4 regions of the Hymenobacter aerilatus genome follow, and region 1 is predicted to be linked to each of the others. Evidence: riboswitches for the same ligand, from Rfam matches in the RefSeq annotation. Region 1 holds a riboswitch; each other region holds the start of a gene.
The links. A riboswitch is a leader RNA that binds a small molecule or an ion and turns the genes downstream of it on or off. The one in region 1 is predicted to bind S-adenosylmethionine.
Positions count from the first base shown of each region.

Region 1 (4,728 bases):
GCAAATGGCAATTTAGGGCCGTGATGTCGCTGAAGCCGGCTACCCATTTGGGATGAGTGGCAAAGTTGGAAAAGTCTACTTGGTCAAGGATGCGGGTGGTGCCGTAGCCGCCCCGCGCCACCAAAATGGCGCGGATATCGGGGCGGTCCAGCATCTCTTGCAGGTCCTGCCGCCGCACTTCATCGGAGCCGCCAAACTGGTGCTGTGCCACGTTAGTCGAGGCGCCCAATACTACCTCCAGCCCCCAGGTAGTGAGGGTTTCTACGGCGGCGGCTAGTTCTTCGTGCGAGGCTTTGCGAGCAGTGCACACAATGGCTACTCGGTCGCCGGGGTGTAGGGCAGGAGGGAGGGTAGGCATAGGGTAGGAGGTAGTTGAGCGCAAACCTACTCAACAAAATTCGCTACTGATATAGAGTAGCCTAGGCCAGCGCGGAGGCATAAAACTGCGCCAGGTGATGTGCAATCTGCTCTACCTCTATCAAGAAACCATCGTGCCCGTAGCGCGAAACCATTTCGGCATACGTAGCGCCCGGAATGTGCTGCGCTAGGAACTGCTGCTCGCTAGGCGGAAACAACACATCCGAGGAAATGCCGAGCACCAGCGTATGCGCCCTAATACAGGCCAGTGCAGCAGCGGTACCTCCCCGGCCTCGGCCTAGGTTGTGCGAGTCCATCGCCCGCGACAAGGTTACGTAAGAGTAGGCATCGAAGCGGGCGGAGAGTTTCTGGCCTTGGTAGCGTTGGTAAGCACTAGCGCGGAAATCGGTGAGCTTGTCGTCGGTTTCCTCCTGCTGGGTGTGGCCGTAGGCGGCGTAGGTGCGGTAGCTGAGCAGCGCCATGGCCCGGGCCGCCTGCAAACCAGCTTGGCCGCCCTCGGGGGCGCCCGCATGGTAGGTAGGATCGGCCAGGATAGCCATGCGCTGCGCTTCATTGAAGGCAATTCCCCAGGGCGAATGCCGGGCGCTGGTAGCCAGCACCACCAAATGCTCAAACAAAGCGGGCTGCTGCACGGCCCACTCCAGCGCTTGGTGCCCGCCCAGCGAACCACCAATCAGCGTATGAATTTGCCGGATGCCCAAGTGCTGCCGAAGCAAGTCGTGAGCTGCTACCTGGTCACGAATAGTAAGGAGGGGAAACGCTTGGAAGGGTGCTGGCGCACCCGGCACGGACGGGGTGAGTGGCCCCGTGGAGCCGTAGCAGGAGCCCAGCACATTGGCGCACACGATAAACCAATCGGCCGGGTCGTAGTAAAAGCCCGCGCCAAACAAACCAGGCCACCACGTCAGCACGTCGGCGTTGGCCGTGAGGGCGTGGCACACCCACACTACATTGGTGCCAGTGGCATTCAGCGTGCCATACGTGCAATAAGATACCTGTACCTGGGGTAGGGAGGCGCCACTTTCTAATGAAAAAGGCCCGGGTGATAAAAAAAGGTGGGTTGAATCCTCCATAAAACGCGAAAAGCAGGCAGTGGTACCAGCCGCCTCATTGCGACTGGTACGCACTTCCTGCGTATAGGATGTACCTCAAATTGGAGCCGGTGCCGGGGTCACGTTTAAAAGTCCCACCCCAAAAACAAAACCCAGCCGGCACCGGACCAATTAGATTGTCAAAGCCTCTTGGCTGTCATACTGAGCTTGTCGAAGCATCTCTACCGCTTCGTTGAAATATATTTAGTAGAGATGCTTCGACAAGCTCAGCATGACAGCCTGGATTAATCTCTAGACCTCTAGCGGCTGCACGTGCTCCTTCTCAGGCTTCTGCAGCGCCTCCTCCGACTCGTCGGGGGTAGCCAGGTTTTTCACTGCGTCGAAGGCTTGTTGCAGGTCGCCTTTGATATCCTCGAAATGCTCGATGCCCACCGACAGGCGCAGGGAGGTAGGCGTTACGCCCGCGGCCAGTTGCTCTTCTTCCGACAGCTGCTGGTGCGTAGTGGCCGAAGGCTGAATGATGAGCGTTTTGGCGTCACCTACGTTGGCCAAGTGGCTTATCAGCTTCAAGTTGTCGATAAACTGAGTGGCTGTTTCCTTGGAGCCCTTAATGCTGAAGGTGAGCACGCCGCCCGCGCCTTTGGGCAGGTATTTTTGCGCCAGTGGGTAGTAGGGGCTGCTTTGCAGACCAGGGTAATTCACCGACTCTACCTGTGGGTGCTGCTCCAGCCAGTTCGCAATTTTCAGGGTGTTTTCTACGGTGCGGTCTACGCGCAGGCTCAGGGTTTCCAGACCAATCAGCAGCTGCCAGGAGTTGAAGGGACTGATGGCCGGACCAAAGTCGCGCAGGCCTTCTACCCGTGCCCGAATAGCGAAGGCAATGTTGCCGAACGGCCCGCCTACCCCAAACACGTCGTTGAATACCAGACCGTGGTAGCCATCTGAGGGCTCCGTGAACTGCGGAAACTTACCGTTGCCGAAGTCATACTTGCCGCCGTCTACAATCACGCCACCAATGCTGGTGCCGTGGCCGCCAATCCACTTCGTGGCTGATTCTACCACGATGTGCGCGCCGTGCTCCAGAGGACGGAACAGGTAGCCGCCCGCCCCGAAGGTGTTGTCTACCACCACAGGCAGGTCGTGCTTCTGGGCAATAGCCGTAATCTTCTCGAAATCTGGAACGCTGAAGCTGGGGTTGCCAATGGTTTCCAGGTAGATAGCCTTGGTTTTGTCGTCAATCAGCTTCTCAAACTCCTCGGGTTTGTCGCCATCAGCAAAACGCGCTTCAATACCTAGGCGCTTAAAGGCTACCTTGAACTGATTGTAGGTGCCACCATAGAGGTAAGTGGTGCTTACAAAGTTGTCGCCAGCCTGCAGGATGTTGTTGAGCGCAATGAACTGCGCCGCTTGGCCCGATCCTACTGCCACGGCTGCTACACCGCCTTCCAAAGCCGCCACGCGCTGCTCAAACACGTCGGTGGTAGGGTTCATTAGGCGGGTGTAGATATTGCCGAACTCCTTCAGCGCAAACAGGTTAGCACCGTGCTCCGCGTTTTTGAACACGTAGGAAGTAGTCTGGTACAGCGGCACAGCACGGGCGCCTGTGGTAGGGTCGGGCTGTTGGCCAGCGTGGAGTTGGAGAGTTTCGAAGTGGAAGTTTTGCGTAGACATATGGAAAACGAAAAAACGAGTCAGAAGAAAAAGATAAGCAGGGTAGGAAACTCCAGGGGCTGTCGGAGCCGGGCCAGGAACACGGCAGGGCGCGTGTCGGAAGAGATGGGCAGCTGGTGCGCAGGGCAACCAGCAGCATGCTGGCCAAGAAAAGAGCGATGCGCGCTACGGCAGCATCAAGAAAAAGCTACATCCAACAACCCCAACACATTCGCATTCGCGCCGGTGCTGCAGTGGCAGCCCGCGAAACGGAAGAACCCACAGCGCATTCGGGACGCAAGGAAGCGGCCAGGGCGTGTGGGTAGGTAGAGATAAAGTCGGAAGAAAGCAACATGTGGTACTCAAGGTTATAGTTCCCACCGGCAATACGCCAAGCGGGCAGGAATTGGCACCTGTCGCGCTGCTGCGGATGGTTGCCAGTGGGTCAGGGAGCCTGTTCTCTCGCCACTTCTGTATAAATCTCAAAAAAACTACCCCAGCGTGTTGGGGGAGTACCGAGTTGGTGGTTGCAAATGTAAAGGCAGAATTTTGAAATCCAAATTTTGACAAAAATCTTTTTGAGGCGCGTTTCTACACCAACTCTGCTGCTCTGTAGAATTCTTTACAAAGAAAAAAGCCGCTTCCTGTAGTCAGAAAGCGGCTTTTCAGATGGGTAGGATATGCTTACAGCTTGGGCAGCTGGAGCACTTGGCCTACCTCAATTTTATCGGGATTGCTACCAATGGTGTTTTTATTGGCGTCGTAGATTTGGTGCCACTTGCTGGCGTCGCCGTAGTGGTTTTTGGCAATTTTAGAGAGCGAGTCGCCGCTCACTACGGTGTATGTTTCGCCGGCCGTAGCAGCGGCAGTAGTGGTGTCGGCTTTGCTGTTGCCGAAGAAATCGGTATCGGCGTTAGGAGTTCCGGCAGCCGGAGCAACAGGCTTCTTGTCGCCTTCGTTGGAGAGGAAATCGAATAGTCCCATGATGGTGCGTGTGTTAATGGAAGAGGAGAAAACAGCTCTTGCAGACCCGCGCAGGGCAGGCCCGGGAGATAAGCTGATATGCTTACGCCCGCGCTATCAATAAGTTGTCGGGAGTGCCTGCGAGTAGTAGTAGTGCGGTTTTTGAGGCAATATCTTAACCCTTTATGAAGGGGACCGTAAGAACCGCAACAGCTTCCATTATAGCCGGTGCCGGTCTGCGCTTTGCAACTGGCAAGGGCTACATCTCTCACTCCCAAACATCTCTTTTCATGCAGACTCAACTCTCTCCCCTGCGTTACATCACCAGCCTTCTGACACTGATGGTGCTCTTTCTGGTGGCTTCTTGCGGCAACAAAGAAGGCAAAGTAGAAGGCGTAAACATGCTCTACGGCGAAAACAGCAAAACCTGGAAAACCGACAAGCAAACCAATGCGGGCGGCGACAAAGTGAAGCAATCAGACGCAGACGAAGACCAGCGCGTGACCTTCTACGCCAATGGCCAGTACAACATGGCTTCGGGCGCACAGACGATGAACGGCAAATACGACTTTGATCAGGCTGGCAAGACCATCACGATGACCCCCGACGGTGCCTCGCAATCTAACACGTTCAACGTAGTAACCCTTACCGACAACAAGCTGACGCTGAAAGGCACCAGCGGCGC
Region 1 is NZ_CP095053.1:4,845,410-4,850,137, forward strand. It holds gene MUN82_RS20225 (S66 peptidase family protein) at 1-358, opposite strand, end outside; gene MUN82_RS20230 (homoserine O-acetyltransferase family protein) at 420-1,451, opposite strand; gene MUN82_RS20235 (O-acetylhomoserine aminocarboxypropyltransferase/cysteine synthase family protein) at 1,722-3,101, opposite strand; SAM riboswitch class I at 3,446-3,562, opposite strand; gene MUN82_RS20240 (LysM peptidoglycan-binding domain-containing protein) at 3,765-4,064, opposite strand; gene MUN82_RS20245 (lipocalin family protein) at 4,334-4,728, shown strand, end outside.

Region 2 (4,728 bases), 2.3 Mb from region 1:
GGTCAGGTTGTTCGATACTAGGAACAGGGCCATATCGCCTACTACCTTCGAGGACGGTGTCACCTTCGTGATGTCGCCGAACAGCTGGTTCACGTCGGCAAACGTCTTTTTAATCAGCTCAAACTTATCGGCCAGGCCCAGAGCCGCGGCCTGCGGACGTAGGTTGGAATACTGCCCACCAGGAATTTCGTGCTGAAACACGTCGGCCGACCCAGCTTTCAGACCCGATTCAAACGGCTGGTAGTACGTGCGCACGCCTTCCCAATAGTTGCTGAACTCGTTGAGGCTCTGCTGATCAAACTCGCGGTGGCGGGGCGTGTGGCGCAACATTTCCACCGTGGCGTTGAAGTTGGGCTGCGAAGTGAGACCCGAAAGGCTACCCAAGGCTACATCAATCACATTTACGCCGGCCTCTACGGCCTTGAGGTAGGTAGCAGCTTGCAGGCTGCTGGTGTCGTGGGTGTGCAGGTGGATGGGTAGGCTCACGGTGTCGCGCAGGCCCGCAATTAGCTCCTGGGCAGCGTAGGGCTTCAAGAGGCCCGCCATGTCCTTGATGCAGAGGATATGGGCGCCAGCATCTTCAATTTGCTTGGCTAGGCGCAGGTAGTAGTCCAGGTTGTACTTCTTGTTCTGTGGGTCCAGCAGGTCGTTCGTGTAGCAGATGCTGGCCTCGGCCAGTCCTTGCGTTTTCTCGCGCACAAACCGGATGCAGCTCTCCATGCCCGGCATCCAGTTCAGCGAGTCGAAAATGCGGAACACGTCGATACCGGTTTCCCAGCTCTGTTGCACGAAGCGCTCTACCAGGTTGTCGGGGTAGGCCTTGTAGCCCACGCCGTTGGCACCCCGGATCAGCATTTGCAACAGAATGTTGGGCACGGCCTCACGCAGCTTGGCCAGGCGCTCCCAGGGGTCTTCGTGCAGAAAGCGTAGGGCTACATCGAAGGTGGCACCGCCCCAGCACTCCAGCGAAAACGCTTGGGGGTGCTGCTTGGCGAAGCGCTCGGCCACCTTCAGCATATCAAACGTGCGCATACGCGTGGCCAGCAGGCTCTGGTGGGCGTCGCGCAGGGTGGTATCGGTGTAGTGAATGAGGTTGTCCTCGCGCAGCCACTTGGCAAAGCCCTCCGGCCCCAGCTCGGTGAGGCGGTTTTTGGTACCGGGGGGATAGGGCGCGGTAGCGTCGTAGTGGGGCAGCTTGGGCTTGGGCATGTCGCGGGCCGGGTCCTGGGCACCGTGCACGTCGGGGTTGCCGTTCACGATGATGTCGCCTAAGAAGCTCAGCAGCTTAGTACCGCGGTCCTGACGCACCTCAAACTTAAACAGTTCGGGGTGGTCTTTGATAAAGTCAACCGTAGCGCTACCATTCTGGAAATCAGGGTGCGATACGATATTTTGCAAAAACTGAATATTGGTGCGCACGCCCCTAATCCGGAACTCCCACAGGGTGCGCAGCATCCGTTCGGCGGCCTCCTTAAGGGTAGGCGCCTGCGCCGACACCTTCACCAGCAGCGAGTCGAAAAACGGTAGAATCTTGGCGCCCTGGTACACCGAGCCCTGGTCGAGGCGAATACCAAAACCGCCCGCCGAACGGTAGGCCACGATGGTGCCATAATCGGGCTTGAAGTCGTTTTCGGGGGCCTCGGTGGTGAGGCGGCACTGCAAGGCAAAGCCCGTGATGCGGGGCCGCACCTGCGGATCGAGGTTGATTTCGGGGTCCTGCAAGTGGTAACCCGACGCGATATAGAGCTGGGTTTTGATGAGGTCGACGCCCGTCACCATCTCCGTGACGGTGTGCTCTACCTGAATGCGCGGGTTAACCTCAATGAAGTAAATCTCGCCCGCTTCCGGCTTCACCAAAAATTCCACTGTGCCCACGTTGTTGTAGTTCACAGCGCGGGCCAAGCGCAGGGCGTAGTCATAGAGCTGTTCGCGTAGTTCCTCAGCCAGGCCTAGCGCGGGCGCCACCTCTACTACCTTCTGAAAGCGGCGCTGCACGGAGCAGTCACGCTCATAGAGGTGCGTCACGCTGCCGTAAGCGTCGGCCACTACCTGCACCTCAATGTGCTTGGGCTGCTCCACAAACTTTTCCAGGAACACGGTATCGTCGCCGAAGGCTTTTAGAGCCTCGTTGCGGGCCTCGAAAAAGCCTTTTTCCAGCTGGTCATCGTCGCGGATGACGCGCATGCCCCTACCCCCGCCGCCCGAGGCAGCCTTCAGCATCACGGGGTAGCCGATACGGTTGGCCTCAGTCCGGGCCGTTTCAAAGTCGTTCAGTTCTTCTTCACTACTCTGAATAATGGGCACTTGCTCACGCAGGGCCACTTCCTTGGCGCGCACTTTGTCGCCAAGGGCTTCCATCACCTCGGGGCGCGGCCCTACGAAGATGATACCTTCCTCGCCGCAGCGCCGGGCCAGGGTAGCATTTTCGCTCAGGAAGCCGTAGCCGGGGTGGATGGCATCTACGCCGTTGTCCTTCGCTACGCGCAACAGGCCTTCAATATCAAGGTAGGGCTTCAGGGGGTCGTCGTCCTCGCCTATCTGGTAGGCCTCGTCGGCCTTGTAGCGGTGCAGAGAGTAGCGGTCCTCGAAGGTATACACGGCCACCGTAGTGATGCCTAGTTCAGTAGCAGCCCGCATCACGCGGATGGCAATTTCGCCCCGGTTAGCAACGAGGAGTTTGCGAATATTCATGAGTACGTACAGGTGTTTTTGGTCAGCGCGGGCTCAAACTAGGCAATAATTTAACAGAACACGCAGAAACACCCTGTTTTCCTATCAATATTTCAACGCAACGGGCATTTAGCGAGAATACTCTTTTCACCTAATTGAGTAAAAAATAGGCGTTGGGCTTGCATTGAATTATTTGCGCCGTATATTTGCACTACCGCTCCCGAAACGGAGCACTTATCAAGAAAGGCGGAGGGACAGGCCCGAAGATGCCTTAGCAACCGGTAGCAGGACTACAAGGTGCTAAATCCTGTTCTGACTCAGCTACGGCTGAATTGGAAGAAGATAAGTTACAAGATGCTCATCGACTGCAGACGATGCTAGCTCTTCTGACTTATCGGAAGAGCTTTTTTTTATGCCCTTCCGGTGAGAAATCTTGATGAAGTGTTTTGGCTGAAGGGATGCGTTTACGTCCATTTTTCAACGCAAACGTCATTCAACCATGCAAGCTGCAACCCGCCTCCTCCACTCTATTCCCGTTGATGAACTGACCGGCTCTATTGCCGTGCCGATCTACCAGACTTCCACCTTCGTGCAGGAAGCGCCCGGCGTAAATAAGGGCTACGACTACGCCCGCACCGGCAACCCTACCCGCTGTACACTGGAAAAGCTGGTAGCTACCCTCGAAAACGGCCACGCCGGCTACGCGTTTGCCAGCGGCCTGGCCGCCATTGATGCCGTGGTGAAACTACTCTCGGCCGGCGACCAGATTGTGGCCATTGATGATCTGTATGGCGGCGCTTTCCGCCTGTTTGAGCACGTGTATCGTCGTTTGGGCATCGATATCGTGTATTGTGATACGGCCAATCCGGCCAATGTAGCGGCGGCCATCACGCCCAAAACCAAACTGGTGTGGCTGGAATCACCTTCCAACCCTACCCTGAAAGTGTCGGACATTGCCACTATTGCCGACATTGCCCATGCCAACAACGCCTGGCTGTGCGTGGACAACACCTTCGCCTCGCCTATCCTGCAGCAGCCCCTCGACCTGGGCGCCGACATTGTGGTACACAGCGGCACTAAGTACCTGGGCGGCCACTCTGACCTGATTGCGGGCCTAGTAGTGGCTAAAACCGAAGAAATTGCGCTGCAACTGAAGTTTATTCAGAACGCATCGGGTGGTATTCTGGGGCCGTTTGATTCTTTTTTGGTGATTCGCGGACTGGAAACGCTCCCGCTGCGCATTGAGCGGCACAGCGCTTCGGCTCTGAAAGTTGCACAGTTCTTGCAAACTCGTCCCGAGGTAGCGGCTGTGTACTACCCTGGCCTGGAAGAGCACCCCAACCATGCTGTAGCGAAAAAGCAGCAGCCAAAAGGCTTTGGTGGCATCGTTGCCCTCAAGCTGAAAGAAGACACGCAGGAAGCCGCTATCAATTTGGTTACCAGCACCAAATACTTCAAACTAGCTGAAAGCCTGGGCGGAGCCAAGAGCCTGCTCTGCCACCCAGCCACCATGACACACAAATCGACGCCAGTAGACCAGCGTCGTGCGGCCGGCGTAGCCGATAGCCTGGTGCGCCTGTCAGTAGGCTTGGAAGATGCCGAAGACCTGATTGCCGACCTAGCCCAGGCTCTCGACCAGCTTAGCGCCGCCGCTACGGCCGTGGCCGATCTGAAACAGGAAGCTGAACTCGCTTAAGGATACCGCATGACCCGCTCCGACATTCGTATTGGTTTATTTGGGTTTGGCGTGGTAGGCCAGGGCCTGCACACGGTGCTGGAACGCACGCCTGGCCTGCGCGCCCGCATCGGCCGCATTGGGGTGAAGGACCGCACCAAGCAGCGTAGCCTACCCGCCGAGCTGTTTACGTTTGACCGCAACGCCCTGCTGGATGATGCGTCGCTGAACGTGATTGTGGAGCTGATTGATGATGCCGACGAAGCCTACTACATCGTGACCGAAGCCCTGCGCCGGGGCAAAGCCGTGGTGACAGCCAACAAGAAGATGCTGGCCGAGCACCTTCCCGAACTCATTGAGTTGCAGCGCCAGACCGGTACGCC
Region 2 is NZ_CP095053.1:2,577,362-2,582,089, forward strand. It holds gene MUN82_RS11055 (pyruvate carboxylase) at 1-2,691, opposite strand, end outside; SAM riboswitch class I at 2,902-3,019, shown strand; gene MUN82_RS11060 (trans-sulfuration enzyme family protein) at 3,170-4,366, shown strand; gene MUN82_RS11065 (homoserine dehydrogenase) at 4,376-4,728, shown strand, end outside.
Region 2: it holds a riboswitch for S-adenosylmethionine, as region 1 does, so the genes downstream of both, MUN82_RS11060 (trans-sulfuration enzyme family protein) here and MUN82_RS20235 (O-acetylhomoserine aminocarboxypropyltransferase/cysteine synthase family protein) in region 1, are expected to answer to the same signal.

Region 3 (4,728 bases), 870 kb from region 1:
AAGCTGATAGAAGGTCGGCGGGCGGGTTGGGAAACCAAGTACAAGCACCTGGCCCGCGTGGCCCAGCCCAAAATTGTGAATACCGAGTTGCAGGTCGATTTGTACCCCACGGCCACGCCCCGCGGCTACCACATGCGCGGTGCCCTTACGCTGCTTAACCGCACCGCCCGCCCCCTCGACACCCTGCTGGTGAACTACGACAACAGCCACAGCGTGCAGAAAAACCTCACGCTGAGCCGCCCTAACACCGTACTGCTCGACGACCCCGAGAATGGCTTCCGCATCTACCGCCTGGCCCAGCCCCTCGCCCCCGGCGACTCGCTGCAACTGCACTTGGATATGCGCTATGCCGCCCGTGGTTTCAGCAGCCGCCCGCAGGATACGGGCGTGTTCAGCTGGGCCAATATCTCGCCCGAAGACCGCCTCACGGCCAACGGCACCTTCCTCGATGGCACCGGCGTATCGTTGGGCTATGATGCGCGCTTGGAGTTGGAAGACGACGACGTACGCGAGCGAAACCACCTCAAGCCTAAGGAGCGCTTTGCTAAGCTAAACGACGCCGTAGGGCGTCAGCAACATGGCTTTACCCTGGATGCTGACTACACTCGCTTCGACATCACCGTGAGTACCGACCCCGACCAAACGGCCGTGGCCCCCGGCTACCTCCAAAAAACGTGGCTGGCCAATGGGCGGCGCTACTTCCATTATCAGATGGATGCGCCCATGTCCAATATGTTCAACATCCTCTCGGCCCGCTACCAGGTACACCGCGCCCAGTGGCATGACCCCACCACCGGCCGCCCGGTAGCCATCGAAATCTACCACGACGCGCAGCACCCCTACAATGTGGCCCACATGGCCGACGCCCTCAAGCAGGGCCTCACCTACTACACCAAGGCGTTTGGTCCATACCAATTTCGGCAGGTACGCGTGCTGGAGTTTCCGCGCTACAAGGCGTTTGCGCAGTCGTTTCCCAATACCATTTCCACCTCCGAAAGCGCCGGTTTTGTGGAAGACCTGCGTGATAAGAATAGGCCAGATATGGTGTATTTCATCACCAACCACGAGCTGGGCCATCAGTGGTGGGGGCACCAAGTGGTAGGCGGCAATGTGCAGGGTAGTAGCATGTTGTCGGAGTCGTTGGCGGAGTATTCAGCTCTGATGACGTGCAAACACGCCTTCACGGGCGCTCAGATGCAGCGCATTATGCGCGGCGAGCTGGACCGCTACCTGAAAGGCCGCCGCGACGAGCGTAAGAAAGAGCTACCGCTGATGCTGGTCGAAAATCAGCCCTACATTCACTACTACAAGGGCGGCATGGTGTTCTACGCCCTGCAGGACTACCTGGGCGAAGACACGCTGAACGCCGCCATCCGTCGCTATCTAACGGCCAACCGGTACCAGACTAAGCCCTACCCCAACACGGCCACTTTTATGGGCTACCTGCGCCGCGCCACACCCGACTCGCTCCAGTACCTGCTGCACGATATGTTCGAGACGATTACACTGTTCGAGAATCGGGTGGAAAACGCCACCTACACCAAGCGCCCCGACGGCCGCTACACCGTGCGCCTCACCCTGGAAGCCGCCAAAATGCGCGCCGACAGCCTTGGCAACGAAACGCCCGTGAAGCTCAACGACTGGGTCGACGTCGGCATCTTCGGCCCCGACAAGCTCCCGGATACTGAGCACTACGACGCTACCGGCCAACCTCTGTACCTGCGCAAGGTGCACCTCACCCAGCCCAAAACCGAGCTGGTGCTGGTAGTCGATAAGCAACCCGCCAAAGCCGGCCTCGACCCCTACCACAAGCTCATCGACCGCCACTACATGGACAATGTGAAAGCCGTGGAGGTTGGAGCGGCGCCCGCCGTGGCTAAGCGCTGATGATTGACCTCACTCCACTATCACCTCTACCCGCCGGTTGCGCGGCCGTTGGCGCGGGTCGTGGTTGTCGGCTACGGGGCGGGTGCCGCCGTAGCCCACTGCCGCGAGCCGCAGTGAGTCGATGCCCTGCTGCACCAGGTAGCGGCGCACCACGCGGGCGCGCTGTTCGGAAAGGCGTTGGTTGAGTTGGGCGTCTCCTACATTGTCGGTGTGGCCGGCGATGGTCAGGCGCAGGGCAGGTTGCTGCTGTAGTGTGCGGGCCAGCGTGTTCAAGGTAGGGTAGGAAGTTGGCAGCAGCGCGGCCGTGCTGCGGGTGAAGTAGAGGTTAGGCAGCGTCAGCGTTTCGCCTTTGGTGAGGGTGCGCAGCGTGGGTAGGGTAGGAGGCGGCGTAGCTGTATCGGTGGTAGTGGTCTGGGGACGTAGCGCCGCCAGGGGCTGCGGTCTTGACCGACGACGCATAGTGGGTTGAGCTAGCCGGGGCGGAATCACGCGTGCCGCTTTGGGTACGGGTGCGGAGGGTAGCGCACTAAGCGCAGCGGCGACTACCGGCGCTGGCGGGGTAGGGCGGGGCGAAGCAGCCGGCCGGGGAGGGTAGAGGTAGCGGGTCGGAATGGGCGCGGGGTCGGTGTCGTCCAGTCCCACAGCCGCTAGCAGCTTGTCCCAGGCCGAAGGGGCAGTGAGTGGGGGCGTTTGCCAGGCCAGCAGGGCCCGCGTGTCGAAATGCACTTGGTAGTACTCTAGCCGCAAAGGATAGTAGCGGCCGGCCGTAAGGCATATGCGGGTGGCATAGGTGGTCACCCATTGGTCGTGCCAGCCGTCTAGCAGCAAGCGGTTACCCAGCCACACGCGCATACCGTCGTCGGTGGTGATATGCAGGGTGTAGGTACCCGAAACCGGCGCGTAGAGGTAGCCCGTCCAGCGCGCCGAAAACACCTCCCCCGGCACGCCCGGTCCTGGCGAGACGAACCGCTCCGACGTCCGACCGGGGGTAGGCGGACCGTAACTCCAATTGAAATCGATAGTCGGATCGAGGCGAGTGAGCACCAGCTTGTCAAACTCCCGGCCAACGTAGTACTGCCCCTGCAAGCCTGTGCCGACAGTGGGCGGCATAACGACCTGTGCAAGCGAAACGCTGCTGCGCAGGAAGCCGATAAGCAGTAACAAAACCCTCGTAAATGTCATAACTGTAAGCATCAGCGGGGTAACAGCCGATGGATGAGCTGGCCGCTGATGCGGCAAAGTGCTCCGGATAAAAGAGCCACGACGTTTTTTTCAACCGAGTGCCGCGTCCTGCCCACCAAGCAAGATTCCCGATCTACCAAGCTCGCTCTGGGCAACTGCTCCAGCCGAAAAACCATGGCGGTTGTAATCTGAGCTTTGCACTGTATCTTTGCGTATTACTTATCCAGAAAGACCGAGGGATTGGGCCCTGTGACGTCTTGGCAACCTGACATATTACAAGGTGCCAACTCCCATTTCGCTCCGCTTGTCGGGCGGAAGAAGATAAGTACAGGAACCTGCTTCGGCGGTTTTCTCTTTCTGGATAAGCTTTCGTACCCGCTGCTTTCCCGACGGAAAATCCATGAAGACGACCTGCCCCGACTCCCCGCTCTACGACATCCTTCAACGCCGCCTCTTGATTTTAGATGGCGCCATGGGCACCATGATTCAGCGCTACACGCTGACGGAGGAGGATTTTCGGGGGGAACGGTTTGCTGACCACTCGCACCCGCTGCGCGGCAACAACGACTTGCTCTCGCTCACGCGCCCCGACATCATCCGAAGTATTCACGCCGAGTACTTTGCCGCCGGCGCTGACATGGTGGAAACCAACACTTTCTCTGGCACTACCATCGCGCAGGCCGACTATGCGTTGGAACATGTGGTATATGAGCTAAACTACGAATCGGCGCGGCTAGCCCGCGAGGTAGCCGACGAGTTTACGGCCCAAGACCCCAGCAAGCCGCGCTTCGTGGCCGGCGCCATTGGCCCTACCAACCGCACCGCTTCCCTCTCGCCCGATGTGAACCGCCCCGGCTTCCGCGCCGTGACGTTTGACGAGCTGGCCACCGCCTACCTCGAGCAAGTGCGCGGCCTGGTAGACGGCGGCTCCGATACCCTGCTCATCGAAACCATCTTCGACACGCTGAACGCCAAAGCGGCCCTGTACGCCGTGCAGAAGTTTTTCGACGAAGGTGGCCGCCAGGTGCCCGTCATGATTTCCGGTACCATCACCGACGCCTCGGGTCGCACCCTCTCGGGCCAGACGGTAGAGGCGTTTTGGAACTCCATTCGTCACCTGCCCCTACTCAGCGTGGGCCTTAACTGCGCCTTGGGCGCCGATCAGCTTAAAGTCTACATCAAAGAGCTGAGCCGCATTGCCGACGTGCACATTTCCGCTTACCCCAATGCCGGCCTACCCAACGCGTTTGGGGGCTACGATGAGTCGGCTGAGGAGTTTGCGGGCGTGGTGGAAAGCTACCTCGCCGATGGCATCGTGACGGTGGTAGGCGGTTGCTGCGGCACCACGCCCCAGCATATCGGCGAGCTGGCCCGATTGGCCGACAAATACAAGCCACGTACCCTACCCGAGGTGCCGGCTGCTACGCGCCTCAGCGGCTTGGAGCCGTTTGGCATCACCGAGCAGAGCTTATTTGTGAACGTGGGTGAGCGGTGCAACGTGACCGGCTCGCGCGCATTTGCCCGCCTCATTCGCACCGGCAACTACGAAGCCGCCTTGGCCGTGGCCCGCGAGCAGGTAGAGGGCGGCGCGCAGGTCATCGACGTGAACATGGACGAAGGCATGCTCGACTCGGAGCAGGCCATGACCACGTTCCTCAA
Region 3 is NZ_CP095053.1:3,977,297-3,982,024, reverse strand. It holds gene MUN82_RS16660 (ABC transporter permease/M1 family aminopeptidase) at 1-1,887, shown strand, start outside; gene MUN82_RS16655 (PA14 domain-containing protein) at 1,897-2,997, opposite strand; SAM riboswitch class I at 3,286-3,397, shown strand; gene metH (methionine synthase) at 3,470-4,728, shown strand, end outside.
Region 3: it holds a riboswitch for S-adenosylmethionine, as region 1 does, so the genes downstream of both, metH (methionine synthase) here and MUN82_RS20235 (O-acetylhomoserine aminocarboxypropyltransferase/cysteine synthase family protein) in region 1, are expected to answer to the same signal.

Region 4 (4,728 bases), 1.1 Mb from region 1:
GCTGAGCCGCTCACCCAGCAGCGCGTTCATCAGCGTGGACTTGCCCACGTTGGGCTTGCCGATGATGCTCACGAAGCCGGCGCGGTGCGGTTTTGGTTCGGTATTCACGGGTTGTCAGGGAATTAGCCCGCAAAGGTACGATTTTTCGGGCGGCTTCGGAAGCTTGGTCAAATAAGTAGTCCTTCCTCTATGGCCTGCCTACCTTTGCCCAGATGCCACTTACCACTCTCCTCTTCGACCTCGACGATACGTTGTTCGACCACGCCGGTACGGCCCGCGCTGCCCTGCAAGCCAGCACAGTACAGTTTTCTAGTCTCGCCACTGTGCCATTGGACGACCTGTATGCACGTTACAGCGAACTGCTGGAGGAAATGCACCCACGTGTTTTGGCCGGTGAGATACACTACCTTGATGCCCGCCGCCTGCGGTTTCAGCAGCTACTGGCGCCCTACCACGTGCTAGACTCCGAAACTGCCACTGAAGAATTTGTTGGGCTTCATTATGACCACTACCGCCGCCTGCGCCGACCAGTAGCTGGCGCTGTGGCACTGCTTGAGGCCCTAAAGCCGCGCTATCAGATTGGTATTATCACCAATAACCGCACTGCCGAGCAGCAGGATAAACTGGCTTTCTTGGGACTGACGAACCTTGTAGATGCCCTCATCACCTCCGAGGATGTGGGTGTGCCCAAGCCCGACCCGCGCATTTTTCAAGCAGCGCTGGAGCGACTGCACGCCCTACCCGAAGAAACCGTGCTGGTAGGCGACAACTGGACTGCCGATGTACTGGGCGCACGGGCCGTGGGCATCCGGCCGGTATGGCTGAAACGATTCGGCACTTCTAGCCCCGATCCTACCGTAGCCGTACTAACAGGACTAGAGCCGCTGCCGGAGGTGCTGCGCGTGCTGGAAAGCACCGTGCCTTAGCAACGGACATGGGAGCGTAAGCACAGCTAGAGAATCCAGCGAAAAATCCTGGTTTCCCTGCAAACCTCCCGGCCCCTACCTTTGTCTTGCTACGGATTAGCCGTTTCCTACTCATGCCTACCCCCGCCACTTCCAAACGCCGTGTTGGCGTCCTGCTCGTCAACCTCGGCACGCCCGACTCGCCTCGCACCCCCGACGTGCGCCGCTACCTCAACGAGTTCCTCACCGATGGCCGCGTGATTGATATGCCAGCCGCCGTACGCTACCCTCTTTTTCAGGGGCTGGTAGTACCGTTGCGGGCGCCCAAATCAGCCAAGATTTACCAGCAGCTCTGGGATACGGAGCGCGGCTCGCCCCTGCTCTACCATGGCCTGGATCTGCAAAAGCTGGTACAGGAGCAACTCGGCTCCGACTACGTGGTGGCCTTTGGGATGCGCTACCAGAATCCTAGCATCGAAAAGGCGCTGGAGGAGCTGCGCGACGCCGCTGTAGAACGCATTATTGTGCTACCCTTGTTTCCGCAGTACGCCGCGGCCAGCACCGGCTCAGTGCAGGAAAAGGTGATGGAGATTGTGAGCAAGTGGTGGATTGTGCCCAGCGTAAACTTCATCAGCACGTTTACCGATGACCCCGGCTTTATCGGCACTTTCGTGACGCTGGGTAAAGCTGAAATGGACAAGCACGACTACGACCACGTGCTGTTCAGCTACCATGGTATTCCGGAGCGTCATGTGCTGAAGGGTAGCTTCAAAGGCTACTGCCAGCTGGGCAAGTGCTGCAACACGTATAATAAGAACAACCGCTACTGCTACCGGGCGCAGTGCTTCGAGACCTCGCGCCTGCTAGCCAAAGGCCTCGGCCTGCGCGACGACCAATACACGGTAGCCTTCCAGAGCCGCCTGCAAAGCCGCCTGCGCGACCCATGGCTGCAACCCTACTCCGACGAAGTGCTGAAGGAATTCCCAAAAAAAGGCATTCAAAACGTGCTGGCATTCTCTCCCGCTTTCGTAGCCGACTGCCTGGAAACCACTATTGAGGTAGGCGTGGAGTTCAAGGAACTGTTTGAAGAAGCCGGTGGCAAGCACTGGCAGTTGGTACCTTCCCTAAACTCGCACCCCCAGTGGGTAGAAGGCGTGGTGAACATGATTCAGCAGAATTAAGGACACCCTATTTACTACCACTCCAAGAACCTTTTCCACTCTCGTTAGTTATATCCGACCTGCTACGTATAGCGGGTCGGATATTTTTTTATTTGTGTTTTTCGGCGCTGTGTCTTTACCTTTGTGCCACCAATTCTTTCCCTTTAAAGGATTGTTTTTATACAGAGGCGTGGAGAGACAGGCTCGACGAAACGCCGGCAACCTCCGCTTATCGCGGAACGGTGCCAAGTCCTGACCATATAAAAACAAACAACCGTGGTCCATTCCAACAACTTCCGCACCCTTGCTTCTCCTACCCTCTCCGGCCGTGTAGCCGCTTGTATGGGTATGATGTGCTGTGCCTGTTGTTGTTGAAACGACCGGGAACTCGTTCCCTTTAACCTGAGTCTGACTGCCCGAAGTGCCCCCGGCACGGCCCCGACTCGCAATCCGTACCGTGCGTAAGCAGCCAACGCTGCCGCCGGCTACCCTTCCGCGGCCTCGTCCGCACTTCTCCTTTAGATTTTCTTCGTTTATGGCTACTTCCCTCGAATCGCGGGTTTCTGACCTACGCCAGCAGTTTGCTATCCAGGATGCATTGGATATCCTACGCACTGCGGTAGAAGAGGCTCCCGGCAAAGTCACTTTCTCCACTTCTTTCGGGATTGAAGATCAGATTATTACGCATCTGATTTTTGCACACGACCTGCCCATTGAGGTATTCACGCTGGATACAGGCCGCAATTTTCAGGAGACCTATTCCACCTGGAGCAAAACCATTCTGAAATATCAGAAGCCTATCAAAGCTTACGCTCCGCAGACGGCCAGCGTGCAGGCGCTGGTAGAGGCCAAAGGCCCCAACAGCTTCTACGAGAGCATTGAGAACCGCAAGGAATGCTGCGGTATCCGCAAGATAGAACCCCTAAATCGGGCGCTGGAAGGCCAGCAAATCTGGATTACTGGCATCCGGGCCGAGCAGTCGCAGAACCGCCAGACCATGGAGCCGGTAGAGTGGGACGAGCCGCATCAGCTTGTCAAAATACACCCCCTGTTCAATTGGACCTGGGAGCAGTGCTGGGCGTTTGCCAAAGACAACGGCGTACCTACCAACCCACTGCATCAGCAGGGCTTTGTGAGCATTGGCTGTGCCCCGTGCACCCGCGCTATTAAGCCGGGTGAGGACTTCCGGGCCGGGCGCTGGTGGTGGGAAAACGCTGATGCCAAGGAGTGCGGCCTACACGCCACCCACAATGGCCCCGACCCGGTGGTGGAACAGGTGCCGGCGTAGAAGGATAGTAGAACGCCATGCTCCGATAAGCTCAGCATGGCGTTCTACTACCCCGCGCCCATATCACAAACAACGGAATACAGACAACTCATTCATATGCCTACCCTTGATTACCTGGACCGGCTCGAAGCCGAAGCCATTCACATTCTGCGCGAAGTAGCAGGCCAGTTTGAGCGGCCGGCCCTGTTGTTTTCGGGCGGCAAAGATTCGATTGTGCTTACCCGTTTGGCTGAAAAAGCGTTCCGGCCGGGCAAGTTTCCGTTTCCGTTGGTACACGTAGACACAGGCCACAACTTTCCTGAGGTGCTGGCCTTCCGCGACGCGCTGGCTGCGCAACTCGGCGAAAAGCTGGTGGTACGCAAGGTAGAAGACACCATTAAGCAAAAGGGCTTGCAAGACCCAACCGGCAAATACCCCAGCCGCAACCCGCTGCAAACCTACACGTTGCTGGATGTGATTGAAGAGTTTGAGTTTGATGCTTGTATCGGCGGGGCGCGCCGCGACGAGGAGAAGGCCCGCGCCAAGGAGCGCATCTTTTCCGTGCGCGACGACTTTGGCCAGTGGGACCCCAAGCGCCAGCGCCCCGAGTTGTGGAACATCTATAACGGCAAGATTCAGAAGGGCGAGAACGTGCGCGTGTTCCCTATTTCCAACTGGACTGAGTTGGACGTGTGGAACTACATCCGCCGCGAGAACATTGCCCTACCCGAAATCTACTTTGCCCACGAGCGCCAGTGCGTGGTGCTACCCGGCGGGCAGCTATTGGGTCTCACAGAGCACCTGCACCTCGATGCCGACGATGAGATTGTGAGCCGCCAGGTGCGCTTCCGTACCGTGGGCGACGCTACCTGCACGGCTGCCGTGGCCAGCGACGCCAGCACCGTGGAAGACATCATTGCCGACATCATCCAGGCCAAAGTGAGCGAGCGGGGCGCTACCCGCCTCGACGATACCATCTCGGAAACCGGCATGGAAGACCGCAAACGCAACGGCTATTTCTAAATGGTGAAGTTGTGAAGGGTGAAGTTGTGCATTGCATATACACTTCATCCACACGACAAACTCACAATTTCACAACCTCACCATTTCACCATCTCATCTCATGGATTTACTTCGATTTATTACGTGCGGCAGTGTAGACGACGGCAAAAGCACGCTGATTGGCCGGTTGCTATACGATTCTGATTCGGTGTCGCTGGATATTCTGGCGGCGCTGGAAAGCCGTGGCGCGGCCCAAGGCAACGTAGACTTAGCGTTGCTAACCGATGGTTTGAAAGCCGAGCGCGAGCAGGGCATCACCATTGATGTAGCCTATAAATATTTCACCACGCCGCGCCGCAAGTTCATCATCACCGATGCGCCTGGCCACGTGCAG
Region 4 is NZ_CP095053.1:3,700,267-3,704,994, forward strand. It holds gene era (GTPase Era) at 1-108, opposite strand, end outside; gene MUN82_RS15525 (HAD family hydrolase) at 213-926, shown strand; gene hemH (ferrochelatase) at 1,040-2,086, shown strand; SAM riboswitch class I at 2,241-2,332, shown strand; gene MUN82_RS15535 (phosphoadenylyl-sulfate reductase) at 2,601-3,353, shown strand; gene cysD (sulfate adenylyltransferase subunit CysD) at 3,450-4,355, shown strand; gene MUN82_RS15545 (sulfate adenylyltransferase subunit 1) at 4,456-4,728, shown strand, end outside.
Region 4: it holds a riboswitch for S-adenosylmethionine, as region 1 does, so the genes downstream of both, MUN82_RS15535 (phosphoadenylyl-sulfate reductase) here and MUN82_RS20235 (O-acetylhomoserine aminocarboxypropyltransferase/cysteine synthase family protein) in region 1, are expected to answer to the same signal.